2 regions of the Psychrobacter sp. NG27 genome follow, and region 1 is predicted to be linked to the other one. Evidence: predicted binding sites of a transcription regulator. Region 1 holds the regulator's gene; the other holds the start of a gene.

The links. The regulator PhoB, encoded in region 1, activates phosphate uptake and scavenging genes when phosphate is short. The targets are predictions, from matches to a motif close to TGTCATNAANCTGTCATAA.
Region 2: pstS (phosphate ABC transporter substrate-binding protein PstS) is a predicted target of PhoB. The motif match lies at 2,105-2,123, and genes of this name have one in related genera.

What each region holds. Positions count from the first base shown of each region.
Region 1 covers NZ_JADGIN010000009.1:55,614-60,653, forward strand. The annotation lists gene IP485_RS12095 (HD domain-containing protein) at 37-666, shown strand; gene asd (archaetidylserine decarboxylase) at 764-1,597, opposite strand; gene dtd (D-aminoacyl-tRNA deacylase) at 1,873-2,325, shown strand; gene phoB (phosphate regulon transcriptional regulator PhoB) at 2,437-3,141, shown strand; gene phoR (phosphate regulon sensor histidine kinase PhoR) at 3,318-4,406, shown strand; gene IP485_RS12120 (M23 family metallopeptidase) at 4,492-5,040, opposite strand, start outside.
Region 2 covers NZ_JADGIN010000002.1:167,858-172,897, reverse strand. The annotation lists gene pstC (phosphate ABC transporter permease subunit PstC) at 1-648, opposite strand, end outside; gene pstS (phosphate ABC transporter substrate-binding protein PstS) at 878-2,032, opposite strand; TPP riboswitch at 2,336-2,460, shown strand; gene thiC (phosphomethylpyrimidine synthase ThiC) at 2,707-4,632, shown strand; gene IP485_RS04150 (autotransporter domain-containing protein) at 4,826-5,040, shown strand, end outside.

The sequences.
Region 1 (5,040 bases):
TTATAAGTATAAAAAATTCATAACCAGAGAAAATCAATGTCACAAACCAGTTCTATATCGTTAACCAACTCAAAATCTGCTGCAAATATCGACATAGATGATGTCACCCATTTCTTATTAGAACTTGATGCGCTTAAACGTGTCAATCGTCGCAGCTATGTGACGAATACGACTCGCCATGAAAACTCTGCCGAGCATTCTTGGCATTTGGCCATGGCATGCTGGTCGATCGCTGAACAGTTTGAGCTAGATGTCAGTCATGAAAAACTACTTAAAATGGCACTGGTACATGACTTGGGTGAGATTGATGCGGGGGATACGTTTTTATTCGCAAGTAGTCGTAGCGAGGCACACATCGAAGAACGTGAAGGTATAGCTCGATTGCAAGCAGAAAGGGGTAACGGTATTGCGAAGTTAAGCGCGGTTTGGGAGGAGCAAGAGACAGGCGATAGTAAAGAGAGCCAGCTGCTCAGAGTCGTCGATCGATTATTGCCATTTTTACTCAATCTCAATACTGAGGGAAAAACGTGGGTTGATGCTAAGGTTACGCGTTCGCAAGTGGCGGCCGCGCTTGCTTTTATCAAAGACAGCTTTCCACCTATTCATGATTGGCTGTCAAAAAATATTGACTATGCGACCCAGCAAGGGTGGTTGATTGATGCCTAGTACGGATATGATTGACTGAACTAAAAAAGCCCAACCATACATAATAGGTTATGCATGGCTGGGCTCTATTTTTATAGGTATCAGTACTATAAGCTTATTACGCGTTGGCTGTGCCGAGTAACTGTCCCATTTGTACGATGCTATCGGCTTGCATGCTGTCTAGCCAGTCCGATTTTGCTGCTTTTGGCAAAACTACGATAGCAGTTGAGCCTAGATAGAAGCGTCCAAGCTCATCACCTGCGGCAAACTGCATGTCATGATCGGCTTCTTGAATGTCGTCAGTACGAGTAATTTTGCCAGTTGCGACCGTTTCGATACCAGCGACGATCATCGCACCAACCATCACCACGGCAGCTTTGCCATATTTGGTATCAAACATACAGACCAGACGCTCATTGCGTGCAAACAAGTCTGGAACGTTAGCCGCCGTAGTATTATTGACCGAAAACAGCGTACCCGGTACGTAGCGAGTCTTGGTCAAGGTACCAGAAAACGGCATATGGACACGGTGGTAATTGCTAGGTGCTAAGTAGATAGTCGCAAAGCTACCATCAGCAAAATAATGGCCATCTTCGCTATCAGCAAGCAGTTGGCCAACATCATAGTGACGACCTTTTGCCTGTAGCAGTTTGTGATCTTCGATCTGTCCAAGCTGAGAGATGATACCGTCAGCAGGACTGACAATGCCATTTGCAGTGGCATCGATGGTGCGCGCATCGTCTCTTAATTCACGGGTAAAAAAGTCATTGAAGCTCTCATACGCATTGAGACTTTGGCGCTCGTACTCGTCCAAGCTGATATTATAAGCTTTGGCAAAGCTACGGATAAAGGTACGCTTAACATAAGGATGGCGACTAGCAGCGAGACGTCCAGCGACTTTACTCAGTTTTTGCTGCGGTACTAGCTGTTGTAAGGTGGTAAATACATTCATAATAAAGCTACCAAAATAGGATGTAGTGTAATAAGGGCGTGTTGGACATTCGACCATGGCACTGACAGTGGCTAAAATTGCTCCATACTACGTTGTAAACCTAGTCAAGGCATGAGCATTACCGTCGTTTTACGCCTTGTCTGAAACAGTTTTAGCGATCAGCAGTACCTATTTGTGAATATCAAACACGCCCTAATAAATAGGCAAGTGAATGTCAGTATTTTATCATGGACAGCATATTATTGTCTGAGCATAATCTGTTAAGGATTCAGTAAATGAAAGCACTTATACAACGGGTAAAACGCGCCAGTGTCGATGTTGATGAGCAGTGTATTGGTACTATCGATCATGGGGTATTGGCGTATATTGGCTTAGGTCATGAAGATAATTTTGCCACTGCTCAGCGTATGATTGACAAGATTTTGACCTATCGTATCTTTGAAAATGATGACGATCCTGCCAAATTTGGTAAACTGGATAAAAACGTCCAGCAAGTCGGCGGTGGCCTCCTCTTAGTCTCGCAATTTACGTTGATGGCAAGGACGGACAAAGGCCGTCGTCCTGACTTTGGTGCGGCAATGGCACCTGATATGGCTCAAGCGCTATTTTCACAATTGGTTGCTTATGCCAAGACTCAGCATCTAAACGTGGCGACAGGTCAGTTTGGCGCTGATATGCAAGTGTCGAGCGTTAATGATGGGCCACTAAACTTTTTACTCGATGTCTAAGCGTTAAGTGTCATGAAGCTGTCATAATTAATCCGTTTAATAGATAGAGACTGGTGAGTGACTATCACCTTTTACATAATAGATTGTGCCCTCTAACACTGAGAATATCGTATGTATAATGAGCAAATTTTGATTGTTGAAGATGAGCCAGCGATTCGGGAAATGGTCGTAATGACGCTAGAAATGGCGGGGTTTGAGAGCTTGCAAGCCGCTGACGTGTCAGAGGCGCATCAGCAAGTGGTCGATCACAGACCGTCACTGATTTTGCTTGATTGGATGCTACCTGGAGATAAGAGCGGCGTTGATTTTTGTCGTATGCTCAAAAACGACGAATTGCTCTCTGAGATTCCTGTCATTATGTTGACGGCAAAAAGCGAAGAAGATAGTAAAGTGCATGGCCTTGATGCGGGTGCAGATGACTATATGACCAAGCCATTCTCGACACGTGAATTGATTTCAAGAATAAAGGCAGTGCTGCGTCGCAGTAGTGCGCTCAGTAGTGATAAACCAATAGAGATCGGGAAGCTGAGTCTCGATACCAAAAGTCAGCGCGTGACAGCAGCTGGTCAAATCGTGGATGTGGGTCCAACAGAATATCGCCTATTGGCATTTTTTATGAGTCATCCAGAGCGTGCCTATACACGAACACAGCTCCTTGATCAGGTGTGGGGCGGCAACGTCTACATCGAAGATCGAACCATCGATGTGCATATCAAACGCCTACGCAAATTACTGCGCCCTTACGACTGTGATACATTGATACAAACGGTACGCGGTACAGGCTATCGATTCTCTAGTATTATTGAGCCAAGTTAATCCCGTATATAGTCGATTTAATTTAAAAATAGTACAAGGCAACCGAGTGTAGATGTATATTAAATACTTCAAGCGAGGTTAACGCAGTAATAATTTTATAGTGGAATGACTATAGTGACTCTTGGATAAAATATGCCGCCGTCATACTAGATAGCGGATAGTGGTAAGGATGAGACATGGAAAAGATAGCGCCAGCAAAAAATAAGCAAGAGAGCATAGTACCAATCGCTCACCAAGATGCAGCAGCGCAATTACAAAAAATCAGAAGCGCACTGTTAGCACTACGAGATGCGGTGATTTTGCTCAATGAGGATGATGGTCTAGAGTGGTGGAATCAAGCGGCGCAGAGTTTACTGTCGTTACAGCCAGAGGACAAAGGCCAGAGTATTTTTGATTTTATTACGGTGCCTGCGTTCCGTCAGTATTACGAGGATACAACCCTACCTAACGATGGCATCCATATAGAGTCATGGCGCGATCCCAGTCGTTATCTAAAGTGTGAGCTCACGCCTTTCGGTGACGAGAAACTGTTGTTTATTTATGACGTGACTCGCTTGCAGCATTTAGAGCAAATGCGCCAAGATTTTGTGGCTAATGTCTCGCATGAACTACGTACGCCATTGACAGTGATGACAGGCTATTTAGAGAACTTCACTGATCAGCCGGATATGCCGCCCCATTGGCGTCGCGGTTTTGAGCTGATGACTCAGCAAACTGCTCGCATGAACCGAATCGTCAATGACCTGCTACTCTTGTCTAAGATCGAGATCGAAGAGACGCATGAATTTAACCATATAGAAATGACCAAGCTGCTGACCAATATCTATGATGATGCGCAGGCTTATAACCAAGCATACAAGCACACCATTCATTTGCAAATAGATACCTATGACGGCCTATATGGATCAGAGATGTACTTGAACAGTGCCTTGTCTAATCTGGTCATTAATGCGATTAAATATACGCCAAAAGGTGGCAATATCACCATCAGCTGGACGCGGACATCGGATGGGTGCCGATTCGCAGTCGAAGATGATGGACTGGGTATTGCGCCAGAGCATATTGCCCGTTTGACAGAGCGCTTCTACCGTATCGATAAAGGTCGTAGCCGTGCCACAGGTGGTACAGGGCTGGGGCTGGCTATCGTGAAGCACGTCCTGCATCAACATGAGGCGCACTTGCAGATTGACTCAATAGAAGGAGCAGGATCGACGTTTAGCGTGGTATTTCCAGACGCTTATGTACGATCAGCTGCGACAAATTAATACTGTGCTCAACTGGTATTATTTAAATTCAGCCATTCTTAACCTCAACCTATTTAGAGCGTCATGCTCAGAGTGAGTGCAGACTCTAGTCTTTTTGCAAAAACGGGTAAGGATTGACCGCGCTGCCATTGATATAAATGCCGTAATGGACATGGGGCGGTGTGCCTTTCGCGTTACCGCTATCACCCACGTAACCAATAACATCGCCTTTATTAACCCAGTCATTGGGCGCGATATCAGCATAATCCTCTAAATGCGCATAGTAATGTCCTGTGCCGCCAGGACCAACGACCACTACCACACGTCCGCCTAATGTATTCTCACCAACTTTTCTCACGATTCCTTGTGTCGTCGACTGTATCGGTGTGCCTCGGGCTGCAAAAATATCAATACCCTCATGCGAGCGCCCTTGGCTGCGTGCCGCGCCCCACGTATCGGTCAGATTTTGCTCTGGTAGCGGACTGGGTAGGCTGTTTTCTGTCGGCAGTTCTTGCTGCAATAGACTTAGCTGCTGCCACTTGGCAACCACAAACGATTGGGTCTGTTGGCTGATACTAGGCAGCAGCTTATCAAAGACAAATAACAGCCCCAGCAATACAATGGCCTTAATCAGTACGCTTAGTATACGACTGAA
Region 2 (5,040 bases), on a different contig from region 1:
CTTGAACATCACTTCCCACGTCGTCGCGCCCATACCGTAAGCTGACTCTTTGAGTAGATCTGGCACAACAGAGAAAACGTCACGCATGGTGGCAGCGATAAACGGGATAATCATAATGGCCAGTACCAAAGAGGCGGTAAACATGCCCAAACCCATAGGCGCGCCCTCAAACAACTTACCAACGATAGGCAATGGGCCAATGTGCTCGATGAACCATGGCTGAATGTGATCGCCAAAGAATGGCGCAAATACAAACAGTCCCCACATACCATAAATGATAGAAGGGATACCAGCCAATAGCTCAATGGCAATACCGAGTGGTTTTTTGAGGAACTTAGGACACATTTCGGTCAAAAATATGGCAATCCCAAAACTGACAGGAACGGCGATCGCAATGGCGATAAATGACGTCACTAAGGTGCCATAAATAGGTGCAAGTGCACCGTACTCATTGGCGACCGTGTCCCAATTGTTACTGGTATAAAATCCAAGGCCAAACGTTTGGATACTTGGCCAAGCACCAATAATGAGAGACACCAAAATGCCCCCTAAAGATAGGAGCACCAGTATGGCAAACGCTTTAGTAGAGTTGACAAATAAAGCATCGTAACGTTTTTGTTTAGCCAGTTGGGACCTTAAGTCTGTCATAAGTGTCTCAGCATTGAATGGGTGAATTCAAAAAACCAGTGTGTACATCTTGTCTTATAACAGTAAACTCAACCCATATAATCATTGATGGCGGTTCTCAAATATACCCATCATTACTATCAACATTATGGTCAAATTTGCTGTGATAAAACCTCTCAAACCACTACCGGAGAATAGTGATTTAAGAGGAGATTTATAAAGTTATGAAACAATGACTAGCGTAGGAATATTACTGTGCAGGCTTATAAACAGGCTGACCATCGCTACCTTTAACATCGTTCCATTTCGCTTTGAATAAGGCCACTGCTGTATCAGAGAATGGCACATAGTCTAGTGACATGGCGCTGTCATCACCTTGAGTGTAGGCCCAATCAAAGAAGTTCAGTACACCAGCTACTTGCTGCGGATTCTCTGGTTGCTTATGTACCAAGATAAAGGTCGCAGCAGCGATAGGCCATGCTTGCGCAGTCTCAGAGTTAGTGATGACTTTATAAAAACCTTCTTGTTGTGACCAATCAATGTCACCTGCAGCAGCAAAGGTTTCAGCAGATGGCTGAACGATGTTACCAGCGGCATTTTTTAGTGCCGTATGTGACATTTTGTTTTGCTTAGCGTAGGCATACTCAACGTAGCCGATAGAGTTTTTCATACGGTTTACGTAGCTTGAAACCCCTTCGTTACCTTTACCACCTGCACCAGTCGCAGACGTTGGCCATTTAACCGTTTTATCAACACCAACTGTGTCTTTCCAATCTGGTGAGACTTTGGCTAGATAATCAGTAAAGTTAAAAGTCGTGCCTGAACCATCTGAGCGGAATACCGTGGTAATAGCAGCATCAGGTAGCGTTAAATCTGGATTCATAGCAGTGATAGCAGGATCGTTCCACTTGCTAATTTTACCTAAATAAATATTGGCTAGCGTTTCACCATCTAACTTCAATGCACCAGGCTCAATACCGTCGATATTGACGATTGGTACAACACCACCGATAACTGTCGGGAACTGGATAAGACCAGATTCTTCAAGCTCTTCAGGTGTCAATGGCGCGTCAGAGGCACCGAAATCAACTGTTTTTGATTGAATTTGCTTGATACCACCAGATGAACCAATCGACTGATAGTTGACTTGGCCGCCGGTAGCAGCATTGTAGTCATAAGACCATTTGGCATAAATAGGTTGCGGAAATGATGCACCTGCACCCGTGATATTCATGGCGATATTTTCAGCAGATTTAAAACCTGAAGTAGTAGAAGGTGTCGTTTCAGTTGTCGTGACAGCGCTACTGCTCGTGTCAGCAGTGGTTTCTGCTGTCTCTGTTGATTTATTACACGCCGTGAGCATCAATGTACAACTAACAGCCACTGCCAATAACGAATAACGCATGTAGAGCTCCTAAAGTTTAACAACGGTATGAAAAAGCATCGTTTGTGATATGCATGCTATCTTGCCAAATCTTTATGACAGTTTCATGACAGTTGTCACAATCTTTCATTCGCTTTACATAATATTTAGGTAGCACTGCTATATTTTTAATAAATACATATAATATCAATATCTTATAGCAAACACCCTAACATAACCGTACTCATGCAAACCATCAGATGCCATCTTAAGTTGCCATATACTTAGCTAAATACTATTGGCCGTTGGTGCAGAATTTTGTTAGTATGAAGAAGATTTACAACACTGACAGACTCGGGGTGCGGTGTGTTATTGACTGACTAATAGTTGGTTCTAATACATTCGCTGAGAGATCACCCGCCGAACCTGATGCGGTTAGTACCGACGCAGGGAAGTCTTAAGCACTTTGTTATTTATGACAAGGGACGCGTAGAAATACCTTTTTATCATCACTACTGTCTTCATATGCGTAATGCATGACTAGATAGCGACGATCGATACAAAGCTGCGTCTGATATTTGATGACCAATACCTGCGACGATATTTTTGGTTGCAGGCTTGTACTCACAATATAAACTTGTCTAAATGATGGATGCTACCTCCGCAGATACTGGCGGTGTTGATTTTATTCAAAAACCAACACGCTAGGACAGCATATGACTATTTCAGACACCATCTCAAAAACTAATGCCGCTCAAACCCATACTCCAGCCAGTGCCTCACTCAATACCACTGACAGCAAAGCGGATAAAAAAGCAAACGCCTTAAAAACACCTGCTCACCGCGATCAGACAGACGTGCGCTTTGAAGAAGATGCGCGCGACTTACACCGTATTTTGCCCGCGTCTCGTAAAGTCTATATCGAAGGCTCACGCCCTGATATTCAAGTACCCATGCGCGAGATCACGCTTGACCCTACCCCTGTGCAAGGCGTGTCTGAGAACGAATGGGAACAGAACCCACCCTTTTATGTCTATGACACCTCTGGCGTTTATACCGATCCTAACGTTGAGATTGATTTGACCAAAGGCTTGCCAAAGCTGCGTGAAGGCTGGATAAACGAGCGCGGTGATACCGAACAATTAAGTGGCTTGTCTAGCGCTTATGGACTGGCTCGCGCTCGTGACATCAGCACTGCTAACCTTAGATTTGCTCATATCGACAAACCGCGCCGCGCCAAAGATGTCGATGGCAAAACTGGCAACGTCACGCAAATGTACTACGCACGTCGCGGCATTATTACCCCAGAGATGGAATATATCGCCATTCGTGAAACGCAAAAGCAACACGCATTGACTGACATGCGTCAACACGACGGTGAGAGTTTCGGTGCCAATACACCCAAAATAATCACTCCTGAATTTGTGCGTAGCGAAGTGGCGGCAGGTCGCGCCATTATCCCCAACAACATCAACCATCCAGAATCTGAACCGATGATTATTGGGCGTAATTTCTTAGTGAAAATCAACGCCAATATCGGTAACTCAGCGCTTGGTTCTTCTATTGATGAAGAAGTGTCAAAAATGACGTGGGCAACACGTTGGGGTGCGGACAACATTATGGATTTGTCGACTGGCAATCATATTCACGAAACCCGCGAATGGCTGATTCGTAACTCGCCAGTGCCGATTGGTACTGTCCCGATTTATCAAGCACTAGAAAAAGTCGATGGCGTGGCTGAAGACCTGACGTGGGAGATATTCCGCGATACGCTCATTGAACAAGCCGAGCAAGGGGTGGATTACTTCACCATTCATGCAGGTGTACTATTGGATTATGTGCCAATGACTGCCGGACGCCTAACCGGTATTGTGTCACGCGGCGGCTCTATCATGGCGCAGTGGTGCATGGTGCATCAACAAGAAAGCTTTTTGTACACGCACTTTGAAGACATCTGCGAGATTATGAAAGCTTACGATGTCGCCTTTAGCTTAGGTGATGGTCTGCGCCCTGGGTGTTTACAAGATGCCAATGACGAAGCGCAATTTAGCGAACTCAAAACCTTGGGTGAGCTGACCAAAGTGGCGTGGGAGCACGATGTGCAAGTCATGGTTGAAGGACCAGGCCATGTCGCCATGAACCGTATTAAAGAAAATATGGATTTGCAGCTTGATCTGTGTGCTGACGCGCCATTTTATACGCTAGGGCCTTTGACGACTGACATTGCACCCGGCTATGATCATATCACCAGTGCTATAGGTGCTGCGATGATTGGTTGGTTTGGCACTGCCATGCTCTGTTATGTGACGCCAAAAGAACACTTGGGTTTACCTAACAAAAAAGACGTTAAAGACGGCATCATCACTTATAAGATTGCGGCTCACGCTGCTGATCTGGCTAAAGGTCATCCAGGTGCACAGGCACGTGACAATGCCTTATCTAAAGCCCGTTTTGAATTCCGCTGGGATGATCAGTTCAATCTGGCGCTCGATCCAGATACAGCACGTGAATTCCATGATGAAACGTTGCCAAAAGATGCACACAAAGTTGCTCATTTTTGCTCAATGTGTGGCCCTAAATTCTGCTCAATGAAGATCACTCAAAACGTGCGGGATTATGCGGCGGGGCTCAAAGCCTTATAACTAGGTATTAAACTTAACCCAATAGATAAAAATAAAAGCTGCCTTTTTAAGGCAGCTTTTTTACTTTTGCAAACAATTAAATTTTAACAAACTTTTGTGTATAAAATATAGACAAATTCATAGAATAGAGTAATATACTGGTCAATTAGTAATCAAATGTTACTTAAAAAACCCATTCTCTTAAGGTTCCAGTATGAATCATGTCTACCGCGTTGTCTTTAATCGTTCATTAGGTGTTTATCAATGCGTGTCTGAGCTTGCCAAGTCTCGTGGCAAGTCATCAGGTAAATCACAAGTATCTACTAAGCTCATACTTGCTCCATTAGCAGTAGCTATGCTTGGATTGTCGGGGACGGCCATAGCGGCTGATGTTGTAATCAATGATGGACAGCGGACAGAGTATCAAGA